Regions from separate parts of the Ureibacillus chungkukjangi genome, predicted to be linked through region 1. Evidence: riboswitches for the same ligand, from Rfam matches in the RefSeq annotation. Region 1 holds a riboswitch; each other region holds the start of a gene.
The links. Region 1 has a riboswitch for thiamine pyrophosphate ahead of LG296_RS08965 (YkoF family thiamine/hydroxymethylpyrimidine-binding protein). Riboswitches for the same ligand answer to the same signal wherever they lie in the genome.

Region 1 (6,548 bases):
TTGAGCAGCTGGCTAACGTTTTGGTCTATCGCTTCCTGATTAACCTGGTTTAGCTTCATGCTGAACGCAACTTCATCATAAACAGTATCTGTTATAAATTGATGCTCAGGATTTTGAAATACATAGCCCAGTTCATTTCTCATTTCATTTTCTGACCACACTTCATATTTCTTGTTTAAAAGCAGACGACTACCTGTATTAGTCTTTAAAATTCCTGACATTAACTGTAATAGGGTCGACTTTCCTGCCCCATTTTTGCCAACAATAGCTATTATTTCACCCGATGATAGAGATAGATTAATATTTTGCAGGATGGACTTCTTTCCCCTTGAAAAGGAAACATTACTTAAGGATAAAACCTCACTCACCTTATCATCAAGTTGATAGGATGAATGCAGTTCCTTACGTAAAGGCAGCATTTCTTGGCCAATCGAATGCATCCATGAAACTAGACTCTTCTCGGAAAGGGGACGATTGCTTTCAAGAAGCTTACCCTCATAGGTATCGAGAGCTTCAACAATTCTTGGGATATGAATTCCTTCTTCTTTAACCTTTTTTGCTTCGTTATAAAATACATCCTCTGGAATCCCCTCTAGCAGCAGCTTCCCACAGCTATCAATGGCAATTACCCGATTCACTAGTGGAAGCCAATCATCTAATTGATGCTCGATTATAAACAGAGCAAACTCCCGCTCTTTCTTTAAAGATCTAATTAATTCAATAAACTCGAAACGGGAAGCTGGATCTAGATTTGCTGTCGGTTCATCCAAGATTAATAGTCTTGGTTCTAAAAGAAGAACAGAAGCAAGAGCTACCTTTTGCTTATTCCCACCTGATAATTCATGAATAGGCCGATGTTTTTCTTCAATAAGCCCTACAGCTTTTAAAATATCGTCTATCCTTCTAGACATCTCTTCTCTTGGTGTTTTGATATTTTCAAGTGTAAACGCTAATTCATTTTCCACCGTAACCATACAAAACTGACTTTCGGGATCCTGAAAAACAACTCCAATCTCTTGGTTGATTTCTCCCTTTTTAAAATGACTTAGAGGCTTTCCATTATATAATATTTGTCCATTTACCTTTCCTTCAACCGCTTCAGGGTAAAGGTTATTTAAACAAAGGGAAAGTGAGCTTTTACCAGAACCGCTTGGACCGATACAAAGAAGCGTTTCTTGTTCATGAATGGAGAATGTCAAATCTTTAAGCAGCTCCTCCTTGTCAGAATCATAACCAAACGAGAAATTCTCTACTGAGATGAGTGGCTTATGATGCTTTTTGCTCACGTTTTGTCTGCCACTCCTTTCCAAGTGTGTAGCTTCTTAGCACGCCAGTTTCTGCTAAACGTTCTGAAATCCACTTCCCTAGTAAACCAGCAATCAATGCCCCACTAATCACACGAACAATTAGCATCGAGCTAAGCAATGGCAGTGATAAGGCAATATATCCAGAATGATATAGGCCCCAGATGAAACTAAAGATAGCTGGACCAATTCCGGCAGCAATAAGAACACCCTTAGAATAATTACGATATTTAGTTGCAGCAAAAACCGACTCGGCACCAAGCCCTTGAATAAATGCTGAAACGATTAGCATAGGACCTGCTGGCGAGCCTAATAACACTTGAACACCACCCGCAATCGTTTCAGAGATTAATGCAGCACCTGGCTTACGAATGATATAAGCAGTAATAATTGAAACAATGAACCAAATACCAAAAATCACTTCATATCCAAATGGCCCTAAGCCAAATGGTGTTAAGATGTTGGTAATACCTGTCCCAACGGTGAAAAAGAAAAGGTAAATAACCGCAAACACGACGCCCAGAATTGCCATTAGGACAATTTCACGTAAATTCCATTTATTTAACATTTGCTGAACTCCTTAAAAAAATTCATATTTGTTTTCACATATCAAATCTGTGTTTCAATTAGCCTTTAAGTTATAGATGTTTTTTTGATGGGCTGTTCGCCGAAATTGCTGCAGTCATCGTCACATGACTTCTTTCATGTGTCTTGGATGCATTAACAAACGCTTCTTCAATTGTTTTAAACACAGCATTGGCATCCCCATCAAGACGGGATGCATAATGAACACCTTTCGTAAATGTTCCATGAGCCTTTGCAACTTCTACCTGATCGGCAATAACCTGCATATATTCGGGATTGTTCATAGGATAAAGAGCAAACTGAGTAGCCACCTCAACCTTTACTTTACTAGAGGCATATTCATTTAAACGCTCGTCATTCTCTGACATATAACTATCCCCTTCACTATCTCCAGGACAACCTACAGAAAACGTTCCATTAAAGACTACGTGTACATCCGTTTTGGCTGCATGTATGAAAATAGCCTTAGCCACATCAAATACGTGTTCACTTCGCCCTCTAATGCATGTACTAATGTCATCTGTTTCCATCCAAACCTTTCTCGCATCTACCTCTTTTAACGCTTTCATGATTACATCAATGAAATTGTCCGCCATAGGATAGATGGAAAAACGACACCCTACGATTCTACTTGTACCACAGCTTAAACCTTGCATTCTTTCTTCCTCCCATTTTGTAAATTGTTGTCCGTTTCGCCCACTATTTAAAAGGGAAGTATAGTCCATAAAAACACAAAAAAACTGCATCTCAAATAGAAGATGCAGTGAAATGTTATATAGAAAATACAAAATATAATGAAATCACTTGCACTTCCCCACGCTAGTATTACCTAGTTCTGGTCATGAGGGTCAGCAGGATTTTAACCCGCTTCTCAGCCTTACAGCACCCCTAGTGCGAAACGTATATTCAGTTGTCCCATTCATTGTACGACAAATCTTAACATTTAGAAATAATAATTTTCTATTTTTGGAAAATATATTCCTTAAAAGATACAATCTGCCTAACGGGAATCTCAATGTGAATGAAAATTACAATCGATTGTTTGGTTTTAAGGCGATTTTTATATGTGCTAAGTGATGCTCTTCGTGCCAAGCTAATTTTGCCATTTTATATGCAACCGTTATTTTACCATTCGTCTCGTGAGTAAAGACTCGATTTAATTGATCCTCAGTTAAACTATTGCCCAAAGAAACAACACGTTCATTTATACCTTCTAGCATTTTTATAGAAGGCTCGATTGGTAGCTCTGTATCTGGGAGAACTGCCCATTTTTCTTCATCAAAGGCTGGAATTGTTGGATTCTCGTCTGTTAAAGCAAGCTTCAAGCGTTGATACATATTCAGCTGCGAATCCGCAATGTGATGCACAAGCTGCCGAACTGTCCAGCTACCTTCACGATAAGTTCTACTTAAATCCTCTTTATTTATCGACTCGACAGTTTCTCTTAATCGAATTGTATAGGTTTCGATTTCTTTTAACCATTTTTGTACATGATGCAAAGTTACATTTTCAGGTACCTCTAGTTTCCCAATTGGGTTTCTTATATCCATTTTAAAATCCCCTTTTCATGATCTGGAAAAATTGAATTCCATAGCTTATGTATTATTTCGATGTGAATGTTGAAAATCCTTTTTATGATGGCTAGTGTTCTGATATAGATGGTGTAGAGGGAGCAACTTATTACATCATCAAGGTCATTAGCGACTACGGAAAAATAGACACTTAGAAATGAATAGAGCGATTGTAAATAAGCGAAGATTTTTCGGTTATTTACAAAAAGAGAGCTCATTTCAGGGTAAATAAGGGAAGATTTTCCTGCTATTATAAGAAAAATCGATCATTTCTTATTTTTCAAGTTATTAAGGGGAAATTCTTCGGTTATTCAGGCTATTTTCCACTTTATTTTCTAAATAAGCGGAATTTTTCCTGTTATTTAACAAGCCTAGCTCATGACCGGACCTCCAGCCATAACCGAGCCAAACCCTCCTTACTAAAATCCACATAGTCCTTAATTCACCGTTCCATAAAACTTTTCTCCCACAAAAAAACTCGAATACAAAAATCGTATCCGAGTCTCTAACATAAATAATCTATTATGCTTCAGTTTCTTCTAAAACCAATTCCGCAACACACTCTACGTGTGCGGAGTGTATGTCGCTAAACATATCCCCTAAAGGGATATGTTTAGCTCCCCAAATTTTGCCCGAAGCAACATCATTAGCCTCACGAATATCTATAATGTTTACCTTTTCTCCAGATTTCATTTCATCTCTAATTCTTTTGCTGTAATTTGTTTCATTAAAAAATCCTCCCTCTCGTTATTTTAATCCTTCTAGCAATGTACTTAGCTATTTGTTATTTTTACCGCCTATAGACCAAACCACAACTGGAATAAGTATCAGGGATAATATTCCACCTGCGAGTGATAACGTTTCATAACTTGAACCAGCAACAATCATTCCAGACAAGGCACCACCAGAAGCTCCAGCTAATGCAATTAAAACGTCCACTGTCCCTTGAGTTTTAGCGCGTGTGGAAATTTTAGTTGAATCAACAATAAGTGCAGTTCCACTTATCAAACCAAAATTCCATCCTAATCCAAGTAATGAAAGAGCGATTACTAGAAGTAACATCGAATCTGCAGGTGCAATCGCTGCTATCGTTCCAGCCAGAAGCAACGTAATTCCAGAAGCAATAGCCATCGCAGTTCGCCCTAGCTTATCAACAAGGATTCCTGTAACTAATGAAGGGAGATACATTGAACCAATATGAAAGCCTATTACAAGACCAACAGCATTCAAGCCATGTCCATGATGCTTCATATGGACTGGCGTCATTGTCATAATAGCTACCATTACAATTTGCGTTAGAACCATTATTGTTGCACCAAGAATTATGCCTCTTTTATTTTCTGTATGATGTGTTTTTGCTAAATGTTCATTTACACCAGTCTCTTGATTTGTTGTTTCTATCATTCTAGCAATGACAAATGGATCTGGACGAAGCATTATGAAAAGGACACCACCAGCTAAGATATAGGCGCCTGCAGCTAAAATAAATGGTCCTGCAAGTGATGGAATACCAATAGAAAGAGCAAAATTCCCCATTACCCCCACTAAGTTTGGACCCGCAACTGCACCAAATGTCGTGGAAACCATCGCTATACTTACTGCCGTCGCTCGCTGTTTGCTAGTTGCCAAGTCTGTACCAGCATAACGAGCTTGTAAATTCGTTGCAGTACCCGCACCATATACGAGCAGGGCAGCAAATAATAAAAGCACACTATTTAAGACAGCTGCAACTACAACTCCTATAGCTCCGAGACCACCTGTTATGAAGCCTGTCGCCAAACCAATTCTTCTTCCAAAACGGTTCGAAAGTCTTCCGACCGCTAAAGCAGCTCCTGCTGAACCTAACGTAAATAAAGCAGTTGGTAAACCTGCGAATGCATTTGTTCCAAGCATTTGTTCTGCAAGCAATGCTCCAACTGTGATTCCAGCAGCTAAACCTGCTCCACCAAACATTTGAGATAGAACGACTATGATTAATGTTCGGTTATATAATTTTTTTATTTTCTCTGGATTATCTATATATCCCTGTGCCAAATTATTAGTTTCACTGGCCATAGCAAACACCTACTTCCCCCAATTAAATTAAGAACATTACTTAACTAATTTCTATTTGCGAGTTAATTCAAATGTTCTTGAAATTCATTCCAATCTTGAACGCTTTGTTCTAAACGATAAGCATTAACACCATTACTCTTTAAAATTTCAACTGCCTCTACAGACATCAAGCAATATGGCCCTCTACAATATGCAACAACATCACAGTTCGTTGGTAAAGAAGTGAGTTTTTCCCCTAATTCTTCAATCGGTATAGAAATAGCACCTGGAATATGAGCATTTTCATATTCTTCTCTTGGTCGGACATCTAATAATAAAACTTCTCCTTTTTCCATCCGATCATTAAGTTCTTCAAGCGTAACTCCATTCATTCCTAAATTGGTATTTAAGAACTCTTGTTTTATTTGTTGGACTTGCACAAACTGCTTTTCCGACAAGGTATGCAAAGAATTTAAAAAGTCAGAAATAGCTTCGTCTGCTAACTCATAAATTACGAAATTACCTTTCTTCTGGAACTTTACCAATCTTGAATTAGCGAGAGTTTGTAAATGTTGAGATACATTCGCTACGGACATAGTAGTTGCTTTGGACAAAGATTCCACCGATTTAGGACCCTGAGATAAAATATCGAGAATTTCCAACCGTTTTGGACTTGAAAGGCTCTTACCAATTCTTGCGAACTCTTGATACAACAGATCCTTTAGATTTCTTTCATTGAACATTTTAAATCACCTTCTATTCAAGAATATTATTGAATAGTTGAATTGTAATTTTTTCAAAATTAAAAGTCAATTTTTTTTTACTTCACTTTAGTTAAACTGAGATTTGATTTGAAAATCTTCATTAATAAATTACCTATTACAAATATAAACTAACATTTACGGTACTCCATTCCATTGGATAGAAATCTGAAATAAAAGTACATGCCGCTCAAACTCAAAATAGCTTCTATTTCGATAAAATCTCTTTGTTTTAAATAAGTAACTAGTTAAAGGAAATAAGCGAAGATTTTTCGGTTATTTACAGAAGACAG
Region 2 (6,548 bases), 2.0 Mb from region 1:
CTTAAGCATGTTTATGTAAGCAAACAAAACCATCTGCACAAAGCTCCTGTAGTAGAAAAAACCCAACTATTAAAGCTTACGAGTTCGAAAGTCTTATCTTTTGTTTTGCAGAAGGAATGGAGAATAATTTGTTGAACCTATATAAACAAGGGAGTTAATTACTTTATAGTAACTTCCCAATTGAATAGAAGGAGCGGATGAAGAATGATTCAAAATCCATTACAGGTCAAATTAATTCCTTTCACTGTTGAGTCGGTTGTAGAAAACACAAACGAAATACCAAAAGGGGTAGATTTAGTTGAAGCAGCTTCGATTTGGGAAGATAGCAATCAAGGTGAAGGCATTGTAATTGCAGTAATTGATACTGGTATTGACACGGATCATCCCGACCTCAAAGATCAAATCATCGATGGACGAAATTTTACTTCCGATTATGACGGAGACCCTAATATATTTGAAGATAATAATGGGCATGGTACTCATGTATCTGGCACGATTGCCGCTAGTTTAGATAATGAAGGTGTTGTAGGAGTTGCTCCTAAAGCCAAAATTCTAAGCTTAAAAGCATTAACTGGAGAAGGTGCAGGTAATTATGATTGGATTATCAACGCCATTAACTATGCAATCGAGTGGCGAGGACCCGAGCAAGAACGAGTACGTGTCATCTCTATGTCTCTTGGCGGTCCTGAGGATGTACCAGAAATGCATGAAGCCATCCAAAAGGCAGTTAGCCAAGATATCTCTGTTGTTGTCGCGGCTGGAAACGAAGGCGATAATAGTGAAGACACTTTTGAATATGCTTATCCTGGAAAATATAATGAAGTCATTCAAGTTGGGGCTGTAGATAATAATTTGGCACTTGCTCCATTTACAAATACCAACGAAGAGATCGATTTGGTGGCTCCTGGAGTAGAAGTTATGTCTACTTACTTAGGAAACAAATATGCTTCTCTATCAGGCACATCCATGGCTACGCCTCATATTGCAGGAGCTGTAGCACTACTGATTATTTTGAGTGAGAAGGAGTTTGGTCGATCTCTTAGTGAGGTAGAGATTTATGCCCAGCTTATTAAACGTACTTTACCATTAGGAAATCGTAAAAGCTCTGAAGGGAATGGATTCCTCGTTCTGAATTTAGTTGAAAAAATTCAGGAGCTAATGACTGTGGCTAAAGTTTAAAGTGTTGAAAATCCAATAGATGCACAATTACTAGAGCACATTTCCTAAGAGATGTGCTCTAGATTTGTTTAAAGTCTTGATAGGTAAACAAGCCAAAGACATTACATTTAACGATGCCTCCACTTTTCACCCGTTGTTAGATTATTTATCTCGGTGATTTCCTTGCTATTTGGTAAATACTCTATTTCGTATTCATGTGTTGGATCCAGGTCTTCAATTTTTCCTCGATAAAAAACATCTTCTCCATTTTGAAGGATAAAGTGAGTAGTACTATATCTAGCTTTCCCCTTATCACCGTAACGAATTTCAATTTCAGTTGGGCTACCAACATAAACTTCAAAATTATTTTTCACATAATTGGGGAGATCATAAATTTGTTCCCTTCCTAAGTATAGTGCCAGCACTATCATGGAAGAAATAAAAATTATATGAAATAATTTTTTTGAGAAGATAAACTCTCGCAAAGTATCTACCTTACTATAAAAAATAATAAGATTTAGAATAAAGCCTATTATGACAACCAATAGTAAAATAGGTCCGAATATAAGTAATCCAATTATTTGATTTATAAATGCCATAACAAAGAAAAGTAAAATATATATGCCTGCAGCTATCATTAGTTTATTTTGATGTTTTAATAAAAAGTTTTCTATTGGATGCTTTTTTTTCAAATCCCTTTTTGCAAGCTCTACTTTATCTAAAGAACCCATCTAACGCCTCCTCATTTACATATTCTGTATTTCCATACGCAAAGAGGGGAGAAAATGTTTCAGTTATTGTTGGATTTTTTAATCCATCACCAGGCCACCATCTACAACGAGATTCTGACCGGTGATTGCTCGTCCCCATGGAGAAGCAAAAAATAAGGCGACCTCTGCTAATTCCTTGGGTGTTGTCACCTTTTGCAAGGGCGTAGAGGATTCGATAATTTGAAAGACTTCCGCTGTTGTGACTTTACTTGCATCTGTTTGCTTTAAAAGACCACCAGACATCATATTTACCGTAATTCCATAAGGGCCTAACTCTTTTGCCATATTTCGAGTAAAGCCAAGTAATGCCGCTTTAGCTGTAGTATATTCATGGTAGGCTACCACAGGATTTTGAAAAAGATTCGTCCCAATATTAACTACCCGCCCAAAGCCTAGCTCTCTCATATCATTTAAACAAACTTGAATACTATTAAGTGCCCCTTGAATTGTTCCTTCAAATTGCTTATTGTAGTCAGCCCAGCTTAGTTCGAAGGCATTTTTTTGTGTAAGTGGGTTAAATTCAAAATCAATCAGTGCATTATTAACAACCGTCGTAACTGGTTTTTGAAAATACTGCTTTGCCGCTTCCACCATTTGGATTACTTCCTGTTTGTTCCGTATATCGGCTTGCAAAGCAATAACTCTATCCCCAAGCTCTTTTGCTAAGGCTTGCGCTTTTTCCTTACTCTTATAATAGTTAACAATGACATTTGCCCCTTCATTAGCAAATGCTCTCACAAGCTCTTCTCCCACACCTCTGCTTGCCCCTGTTATTAGCACTGTCTGTTCATGTAGCTTCATCCCCGCGCCCCCCTAAGTTTTTGTATTGTTCCCTCTACATTTGAACTTTCACAAATTACGGAAATGACAGATATCCCATCAGCACCCGCTAATCGTACTTCTGAGGCATTCATTTCGTTGATCCCACCAATCGCAACAATCGGAAATGATGGATACTGACTTCTTACCTTCTTCAAAAATCCCAGTCCAGCAGGGGGCTTTGCATCTTTCTTCGATTTCGTTGGATAGATAGGACCGATTCCCACATAATCTGCACCACTTCGAACAGCAAGTTCCATCTCTTGTTCGTTATGTACAGAGACACCTATGATTTTATTTTCCGCCCGTGCCCGGAATTCTGTGATTGCCAAATCATCCTGTCCGACATGAATCCCATCTGCATCAAGCTTTAATGCAAGCTCGACGTCATCATTAACGATAAACGGCACTCCATAATCCTTACATAGCTTTTGACAGTTACGTGCAAACGTCTCATAAGCTTCACCGTTTAAGCACCCTTCTCCCTTTTCCCGGAATTGGAAGCAAGTAATTCCTGCCTGCAGAGCCTGTTCAAGAGTATCTAGCGGTGGCTCCACGCAATTTACCGTTCCCATGATAAAATACACATTCAAAACATCAGGATTCATAGACTATTACCTCACAATTTCCAAGTGTACGCTTGTAAGCAAAATGATTAGTAGGGCCATGTCCATGTCCATGGCCAATGGATAACGGATTAGAAATCGCTAAATGTATAAATTTTTTCGCTTCAATAATGGCATCTTCAATCGATAATCCTTTTGCCAATTGCGCTGTAATGGCTGCTGAAAATGTACAGCCTGTGCCATGTGTGTCCTTCGTATCTACACGCGGCGTCTTCATGGTGAAGTAACCATCGGTCCAATAAACTGTGTCTGTTGAAAATTCCCCGTCCAAATGACCGCCTTTCATCACCACATACTGCACACCCATACCTAGAATTTTTCTCGCTGCTTGCTCAATATCTTTTTCGTTATGAATAGTCATTCCAGTCAGGACCTCTGCTTCTGGAATATTCGGTGTACAAATAAGCGTTAAAGGAAGCAGCTTAGTTCTTAAAGCCTCAACTGCCTGTTCCTGCAATAAACTCTCTCCCCCTTTAGCGATCATGACCGGATCAACAACAAGGGGGATATTTTTATATTTACCCACAATTTTGGCAACTACCTCAATCAGTTCAGCAGAAAATAGCATTCCTGTTTTAATGGCTTTCACATTAAAGTCGGCTAAAACTGCATCTAATTGTTGCTTCAAAAATGCAGGGGTTACATCAAGGACATCATACACACCAAGTGTATTTTGGGCGGTTAATGCCGTAATTGCTGTTGTGCCAAATACCTCAAGCTCCTGAAACGTTTTAATATCCGCCTGAATCCCCGCACCGCCACCAGAATCTGAACCAGCTATTGTTAAGGCAATCATTGATGTCCCTCCGCCATTTTTTGAAGTGCATTTATGAAATTAATCTGGAATGCTCCCAGCTCTTCTCCGCTTTGCTCACTTGCTTGTTTATATTGTTTTAGTGTAGTGGCCAACTCTAGCATCGGTTGTTTACTCGCTGCTAAAACTGCTGCACAAATCGCACTTAACAAGCAGCCTGTGCCAGTTACTCGGGTTGCCAAACTATTTCCGCCATGCACATGCGTTACCTCTTGCCCGTCTGTAATAAAATCCACTTCACCTGTCACTACAACGATGCATTGATATTTCCTTGCCACCTCTTTAGCAGCCTCGATTGTATCCATATCACCTTCGCCACTATCCACTCCGCGAGAATCCCAAGACACGCCATAAATTGAAGCAAGCTCCCCTTCGTTACAGCGAAGCACATTGATTTTTACTTGATCGAGGATTTCCATAACCACACTTTTACGGTAAGGTGTTGCGCCAACTCCTACAGGATCTAATACGACAGGTACTCCACATTCATTTGCCTTTTTCCCGGCAACAAGCATGGCTTTGGCCGTACGGGTATTTACGGTGCCTATATTTAAAAGCAAAGCACCTGCTATAGAGACCATATCCGCTACTTCCTCTACCTCATCGGCCATAACTGGGGAAGCACCAATAGCAAGTAACCCATTGGCAGTAAAATTCGCTACAACATAATTGGTCATACAATGAACAAGCGGTTTTGCTTGATGGATAGTCGTTAACATGGCAATTCCCCTCCCCAAATCTCTTGAATTTCTATACTTACTAACATCTTCTTCTCCTCCTTTTTCAGGAAGCAAAAAGGCCTCTACTAGTGAAAGTAGAGGCCAAAAAAAGGTAGACTACACCCATTATTGCTCCCTACGTCAGTGTTAACTGTCAGGTTCTAAGGGTCAGGTTTTAACCTTCTCAACACTAATCGTGTCCCCCCGCAATTAAAATAATTTTGCAAAAGAAAAGCCCCCCTTGAAAAAAGGAGAGCATACAAGCACACAAATCATTTGTACGTTGCTCCCTACGCCCGTATTAACGGATCAGGTTCTAAGGGTCAGGTTTTACCTTCTCAACACTAATCGTGTCCCCCTGCAAAACATTTAACTATTTACTATATTACATGAAATAAATGAGAAATCTATGTTTTCTTGAAAAATTTTGGGTTATATAAGGTAAATATAAAGCCCGAGTAGATATTTTGAAAAAACTCTACTTGTAACTTTTTGCTATAAAATAGAAATAAGTATAAGCTCTATCTATTAAACTTTTTTTTACAGTGTGAGCAAGTTTCTTGAAACTATATTTTAATAGAATTATTATCTTAGTTGTAAGCGAAGTTTATTAATATAGGAGGGTTTTGTATGTCTAAAGAACCAATTATAGTTAGCGCCATTATTAATGGTGAAAAAATACAAACAGATAAAAAAATTGCGCGTGAAAATCCAACACATCCTGAGCAGATTGTTGGTTACGCTCCAAACAATACAAGAGAAGAAACTATCCAAGCAATTGATGCAGCCCATGAAGCCTTCAAAACTTGGGCATGGAGCAATGTTGACGATCGTATCGAAAGAATGAACCGTGCGATTCAAAAAATTAAAGACCAAATGCCAGAAATTTCGGAGTTATTAGCTCGCGAGCATGGTAAAGCGCTTTATGATGCACAAGGGGAAATTGCCATTTCAGTAATGTGGATGGAATTTGCCGTTAAAAATGTGAAAAAGATAACTACACCTGAAGAAAGAAAACACGAAAACGGTCGTACAATTATTGCACAGGATCCTATCGGAGTAGTATCAGCCATCACACCTTGGAACTATCCGATTTCTCTATCTACAATTAAGATTGCACCTGCTTTATTAACAGGAAATACAATGGTGCTTAAACCAAGCCCGTTTGCTCCTTTAGCAGTAAGCCTTGTTACGGAAATCATAGCAGATGAATTCCCTGCTGGCGTATTAAATCTTGTAAACGGTGATGCAGAGGTTGGTATCGAGCTTACATCGAATCCTAAAATTGCAAAAATTGCCTTTACAGGTGGTACAAATACAGCAAAACATATCATGAAAGCAGCATCTGATACTATTAAAAATATGACATTGGAGCTTGGCGGTAATGATGCAGCTATCGTTCTGGAAGACTTTGATGTCAATGACGAACGTGCTTTACGACGCATGGTTATCTCTAACTTCCTATCAGCCGGTCAGATTTGTATGATTGCGAAACGCGTCTATGTTCACCGTTCAATTTACGATGCGTTTGTTGAAAAATACATTGAAGCAGCAAATAAATGGATTAGAGTTGGAGACCCATTCCACCCAGAAGTAACAGTTGGGCCAGTAAATAATAAAAACCAGGTAGATTACGTGAAAA
Region 3 (6,548 bases), 1.5 Mb from region 1:
AACAATTGAAATCAGTGGTGGAGCAATTAGAAGGAAGACAAAAGCAGCTTGAGGCTAACCATTATCAAACGAAAGAACAGCTTTTAAAGGAAAGTACAGTTTTAACAGAACAACAAAAGGAAATTCCGAGTGAATTACAGCATATTTCACAATTACAAAAGGCAATTGCTGATGCACAGCTCCATAAGCAGACTCTATTTACTCAATGGGAAAGAGTACAAAAGCATTTACATGAAGTTGAGAAGTATGTTGCAACAACAGAAGAGGTGGTAAAACAAACAACACAGCAAATTACTGACCTAGAAGCAAAGCTAGTTCGTGCAAAAGATGAGTTTAAGCAATCGTTGGTAGATGCAGGCTTTGAAAACTACAAGCATTTTGAGTCATCTATTCGCGATGATTTCCAAGTCAATCATCTGCAAAATCAATATATGGAGTTTTCTAAGGCTCTTCATACAATTACAACGCAAGTACAACAAGATAGTGAAGAATTAGAAGGAAAAGAAAAAGTAGATTTAACACTTATTGAAGAGGCATTAAATGCGCTAAAGTTAGAATACGAAAATGCACTTCATATACTGAATCGCTCGGTACAATATGAAGGTCATGCCATTGATTTCTCTGAGAAGCTAGACCACGTAGCAGATAAAATCTATCAGCTTGAGGAGATTTCAAGTCAAATTATTGATTTACACAACCTATTACGCGGTCAAAATAGTAAGAAAATCTCCTTTGAACGCTATGTACAAATGGGGTATTTAGAGCAAATTACAGAGGCTGCCAATATCCGCTTGAAAAATCTATCAAATGGACAATACTATTTACAATGCTCAGATAGACAGGAATCTCATGGTCGCCAAAGCGGTTTAAGCCTAGATGTCTATGACACTTACACAGGGCAGTCACGTGATGTGAAATCATTATCTGGTGGGGAGAAATTTAACGCATCATTATGTCTAGCTTTAGGGATGGCTGATGTTATTCAAAGCTTCCAGGGTAATGTGAAAATCGATACGATGTTTATCGATGAAGGGTTCGGCTCATTAGATGAAGAATCACTAATGAAAGCAATTGATACACTGATCGATCTTCAGAAATCTGGGAGAATAATTGGTGTAATCTCTCACGTATCCGAATTGAAAGCAGCAATGCCTGCAATTTTACAGGTGGAAAAATTAAAAGAAGGCTATAGTAAAACTTCCTTCCTACTTAAGTAAAAAAACGGCGGAGACCTTAATAGTCTCTGCCGTTTATTCTATAGCCAGTCCTAGATGCTTTTTTCTTATCCATCGCTTTTTTAACGATTGGATAGACAATCGGTGCTACCTTCATAATTGTTTTAATGGTTTTTCCCAATTTCATAGAAATGCACTCCTTCATCTTTATATTAATAATACCCTTAGAAGTGACTTTAGAAACCTACTCTGAAAACTCGATAGGCCTGAACTAAATTCCATATGATAACGCCAATAGTGATGGCAAAGTAAATCCCCATCAAAACAAACATTTTCACAATGAATCCATTCATATTATCGTAATCCATAGAGAATACACCTATAAATCCAAAAAACACTAAAAGTAGCGAAAGGACAGTAGGAATGGAATGTGACAGCAATGCACGCTTTGCATGATACTTTACCCTTTTATCCTTAATGACGAAGTAAACGATAATTGGCAGCAAAAAAGGAGCGAACAATAGGCTAACATAACACAGTGCCGATATCATTTTATTATTTTCCATATTTCACCTCAAAAAAATTATATATGGAAGTGATTGACAACAAAAGGGATTCGTATTCATATTCTAGTTGAAAAAAACATATAGTTTGATACAATTAGTAATGTTCTAACAATTAAACAAAATTTATTTACCACAAGGGGAGCTGATGAAGTCAGCTGAGATTGTGCACTTATTGCACTAACTCTATGAACCTGTAAGTTAGTACTTGCGTAGGGATGTGGATAGAAACCGACTCCAAATGGCGTTTAGGCTCTGTCCTGATGCCATTTTTATTTTGGAGAAATCAAACCTTTGTATTTTACGATTTCTATCCTTCTCTTAGGTTCCACATTGGATAAGAAGAGAGGAGACTTGTTATGAACAATAAAAAACTATTAATGCTCGTTGAGATTGCAATATTTGCGGGCATCGGTCTAGTATTAGACCAAATTTCCTTTAGATTATGGCCACAAGGTGGTTCCATAAGCTTTGTAATGCTACCGATTCTGATTATGGCTATACGGTGGGGATTATTAGCCGGAATGACAACCGGTCTAATAATTGGGTTATTACAAATGACGTTCTTCCCGTTTATTGTACACTGGGTACAAGGGCTACTAGATTACTTAGTAGCATTCACAGTTGTCGGATTAGCTGGTGTATTCCGTAAACAAATTTTACAAGCAGCCAAGGATATCAATAAGAAAAGTATAGCTTGGTATATTACATTAGGAATAGTAGCGGGTGGCTTATTACGTTACGCAGCTCATGCTCTTGCTGGTGCAGTCTTCTTCAGCGAGTACGCAGGCGACCAAAATGTATGGCTTTACACACTAATCTACAACGGCACATACATGATCCCAGCAATCATCCTTACTGCAATAGTAGGTATACTCATCTTCACAGCAGCACCACGACTATTACAAACGAAATAAAGTACAAAGACGACCAGCGAGTTTTTTTGGTCGTCTTTTTTAATTGGATTAGATGGCTGAACTGCATCGTGAAGTGAAAATGAGAGAGTGGTGCATTTCATAAAGAGAATGAAACGCATTACGAAGAATTATAAGCACAAAACACGTTTCATACGCATATTAAAATGCATTCCTAATCCCTAGTTCCCTAGAGCTACTTATTCATCCCACAAACTTCGCACGTGTCACTCAATTCACATTTCATCAAATTCTTTGTTATTAAAAAAGCCCCCTTCACCAAGTTTACATGCCCAATAAATTGTTAGGATTGTGGTATATTATATAGAGATATGTAAATAGGAAGAAGGAACATTTCAAATGATAGTACAAACTAAAGAAGAGCTAGAAGCATTAAAAAAGATTGGGCGCATCTGTGCTGAAATCCGCGATGCTATGAGAGCTGCGACAAAACCTGGTATTACTACAAAGGAATTAGACGAAATCGGTGGCCATATGTTTGAAGAAGCGGGTGCAATTTCGGGGCCAAAAGGGGAATATGACTTCCCAGGCTATACTTGTATCAGTGTAAACCACGAAGTAGCCCACGGGATTCCAGGCTCTCGAGTGATTAATGAAGGCGACATTGTTAATATTGATGTATCGGGCTCATTGGATGGATACTTTGCTGATACAGGAATTTCTTTTGTTGTCGGTGATGGATATCCTGAAAAAGAAAAACTTTGTAATGTTGCAAAGTCAGCATTTGACCGTGCTATGACAAAGGTTAAAGCTGGTTCGAAGCTAAACCAAATTGGTAAAGCAGTTGAACGCGAAGCAAAAGACAATGGGTTAACGGTAATTATGAACCTGACTGGACATGGCGTTGGGCGTGCTCTACACGAAAAACCAGACCATGTTTTAAACTATTTTGATGCTTGGGATACAACAATTTTGAAAGAGGGAATGGTATTGGCAGTAGAGCCGTTCATTTCAGCAAAAGCAGAGCATATTGTAGAAGCTGGAGACGGTTGGACATTTATTACTCCAGATCAATCACTTGTTGCGCAAATTGAACATACAATTGTTGTAACAAAAGACAAACCAATTCTTCTTACACAAATTGAAGACTAAAAAAAGAATCCTGGCACTTGAAGCTATTTCAAGTGTTCAGGATTCTTTTTAATTAGGAAAACACCTACTATCATCACACCAGCCAAGAATAATGCTGCTGTTGTTACTAATAGCTCATCAAATCCATTTTGTACGGCAATTCCTATATAGCACCATACAAAAACGATTGGGTAGGCGACGTCAAAGTGATGATATCTTAAATGGAGTGCAATAGCCGTTCCAACAGTCATCACGATAACCGCCCAAAGTGCATTGCTAATTCCAAAGCCAGACCATTGATAGTCCACTAAAAGGTAGCAACAATGTAAAATCAATAAGAAGGTTGACCAACTAAAGTAAATGGAAATGGGTATTCTTAATGTAAACCATTCTTTTTTCAATGGATACGAAAAATAAAGTCCGAATAACATAATAACCTGTATCAGTAAAATCACAGTTGATAAAACAAAGTATTCACTATGCCAGCTCCAAAGAGAGCCAATATGAATAAACACTATGACAATGAACAATATCGTTTGTAATTTCGTTATAAAGAGATCAGTCCGTTGTAACTTGATATAGTTATAAATCCAAAGGAAAAGAAATATGAAAATAATAATCCATATGTAGTAAACATAATTTGCGGGTGCAAATAATAACGGCAAACGATTTATGATTTCAATAGTTGAATGCCCGTTTAATTGTAGCCAAAATGCATTGATTGTAAAGAGTGTGGCTACAATGACCGAAGTAAATAATAATATTAGGCGACTCATTCATTCCGCTCCCTTCTATAAAATTATATACATTAACAAAGCTTTGAACAACATTTTCCAATAACATAACTTATTATAAAATATTTAAATAAGACGATTAGGAGTGTTAGTCATGAAAAGATTAGAAGCGCTAGACTTAGAATTAGCTATCGGTAAAAAAGAATACAAAAAGGAATTAGAAAAGCTTCAATATGAAATGTTAAATATTCAACAATTTCTCTTTAATAATAAAATAGGGCTAATAATTGCCTTCGAAGGCATGGATGCTGCCGGCAAAGGTGGAGCTATTAAAAGACTAACACAAAATCTTGATCCGCGCGGGGTTCTAGTACATCCCATTTCGGCACCAAAGCCTCATGAAAAAAGATACCACTACTTACATCGATTTTGGCGTAAATTACCTCAATATGGCCAAATCGGAATATTCGATCGTTCATGGTACGGCAGAGTCTTAGTAGAAAGAATTGAGGGGTTTGCAAATAACGAGGAATGGGAAAGGGCCTATGATGAAATTATTCATTTTGAAAAGACGTTAACTGATGATCAATACATTGTCTTAAAGTTTTGGATTCATATCGATAAAGATCAACAATTAGCCCGTTTCAAAGAACGTCAAACCAATCCGATGAAAGCATGGAAGCTAACAGATGAAGACTGGCGTAATCGGGAAAAGTTTGATGAGTATGTAGCTTGTGCAAACGAAATGTTCGAAAAAACGGATAACATAAATGCGCCATGGGTTTTAATTTCAGGAAATAATAAGCAATATGCTCGCATAAATGTATTAAAGGAAACAATTAGTCGCGTAAAGGCAATAGCGGAACAAAGAGGACTAACAATTCCCTTTTATTAAATTTAAAAGAAGGATTTAACAAAAACAGCTTGAATTAAAGAAATAGATGATGTGCAAAATAATGGAAGCGTGATTAACTGTAAGATACTTCAAGAAAGGCTTGAGGGTACTTTTGTCATGGTGAAAAAGTTTTTTAATTTATTACATAAAAAGGGTGATAAGTTGGTAAAGATTGAGGGGGATCGCTTATTATTACGGACCTTTGTGGAGTCGGATGCTAAAAGCTTGGCTGAGCTCATGAGGAGAAATAAATTTTTTTGGTCCGTTCATGAGCCGCTTCATGAAGAAGAATTCTACACGGAAGAGGCACAATTTAAAAAAATATTAGAAAGTATCCATTTATTACGTGCAAATCGTGAATTTTCTTTTGGAATCTATCCTAAAGGAAGCAATGTATTGATTGGACATATTTCCTTGTATGCTATTAAAAGGCTTCCATACAACAGTGCCTTTATCGGTTATTCGATCGATGAACGATACACAAGAAAGGGTATTGCGACTGAGGCGGTAAATGAAGTGATTAAGTTTGCATTTCGACATGTGAAATTGCATCGAATCGAAGCCTATGTATCACCTAAGAACGAGGGATCCATCAAAGTACTGGAAAAAGCCCACTTTGTACGAGAAGGTCTATTAAGGGAGCTTTTGTACATCAATGGAAGCTGGGAAGATCATTATCTATACTCTTTACTTCAAGATGATTTTAGAAAATAGAATGGGGCTATCCTAAAAATGCAATTGGCTTGCAGCTAATGTATTTATGTAGGATAGCCCTCTTTATATTTTAAGATTTTAAACTTCAGCTTGCACGCCTTTTTCTGCTAAATAGGCATTGCCATCTTCTAGTAAATCCAATTTACCTGTGTTGGGGTCAATGACAAGTCCGTGGACAGGTGTCATTTTTGGCATTAGAGGATGATTGCGAATAATATCGACACTCTTAATAACACTTGTCGATACATCACCAAAGCCACGAAGCCATTCATCCAAATCGATACCAGAATATTTTACAGTATTAATGATATCTTCACTGATACCACGTTCAAGCATACTAGAGAGCATTACCTCTGGGTCAATAGCACTCATGCCACAATCATGATGGCCAATTACATAAACTTCATCAGCTTTTAATGCATATACAGCAACTAACAAGCTACGCATAATCGCTCCGAAAG

Region 2: it holds a riboswitch for thiamine pyrophosphate, as region 1 does, so the genes downstream of both, thiM (hydroxyethylthiazole kinase) here and LG296_RS08965 (YkoF family thiamine/hydroxymethylpyrimidine-binding protein) in region 1, are expected to answer to the same signal.
Region 3: it holds a riboswitch for thiamine pyrophosphate, as region 1 does, so the genes downstream of both, thiT (energy-coupled thiamine transporter ThiT) here and LG296_RS08965 (YkoF family thiamine/hydroxymethylpyrimidine-binding protein) in region 1, are expected to answer to the same signal.

The regions. Positions count from the first base shown of each region.
Region 1 covers NZ_CP085009.1:1,804,857-1,811,404, reverse strand. The annotation lists gene LG296_RS08975 (ABC transporter ATP-binding protein) at 1-1,286, opposite strand, end outside; gene LG296_RS08970 (ECF transporter S component) at 1,267-1,872, opposite strand; gene LG296_RS08965 (YkoF family thiamine/hydroxymethylpyrimidine-binding protein) at 1,943-2,545, opposite strand; TPP riboswitch at 2,684-2,789, opposite strand; gene LG296_RS08960 (YfiT family bacillithiol transferase) at 2,918-3,439, opposite strand; gene LG296_RS08955 (rhodanese-like domain-containing protein) at 3,983-4,153, opposite strand; gene LG296_RS08950 (MFS transporter) at 4,238-5,515, opposite strand; gene LG296_RS08945 (metalloregulator ArsR/SmtB family transcription factor) at 5,578-6,237, opposite strand.
Region 2 covers NZ_CP085009.1:3,756,010-3,762,557, forward strand. The annotation lists gene LG296_RS18520 (S8 family peptidase) at 205-1,179, shown strand; gene LG296_RS18525 (hypothetical protein) at 1,287-1,889, opposite strand; gene LG296_RS18530 (3-oxoacyl-ACP reductase) at 1,968-2,729, opposite strand; gene thiE (thiamine phosphate synthase) at 2,726-3,355, opposite strand; gene thiD (bifunctional hydroxymethylpyrimidine kinase/phosphomethylpyrimidine kinase) at 3,345-4,169, opposite strand; gene thiM (hydroxyethylthiazole kinase) at 4,166-4,906, opposite strand; TPP riboswitch at 5,023-5,122, opposite strand; TPP riboswitch at 5,177-5,276, opposite strand; gene LG296_RS18550 (aldehyde dehydrogenase family protein) at 5,537-6,548, shown strand, end outside.
Region 3 covers NZ_CP085009.1:3,300,934-3,307,481, reverse strand. The annotation lists gene LG296_RS16475 (AAA family ATPase) at 1-1,217, shown strand, start outside; gene LG296_RS16470 (hypothetical protein) at 1,234-1,362, opposite strand; gene LG296_RS16465 (DUF4870 domain-containing protein) at 1,412-1,741, opposite strand; TPP riboswitch at 1,867-1,974, shown strand; gene thiT (energy-coupled thiamine transporter ThiT) at 2,098-2,655, shown strand; gene map (type I methionyl aminopeptidase) at 3,013-3,765, shown strand; gene LG296_RS16450 (hypothetical protein) at 3,789-4,520, opposite strand; gene LG296_RS16445 (polyphosphate kinase 2 family protein) at 4,633-5,373, shown strand; gene LG296_RS16440 (GNAT family N-acetyltransferase) at 5,491-6,087, shown strand; gene LG296_RS16435 (carbonic anhydrase) at 6,166-6,548, opposite strand, start outside.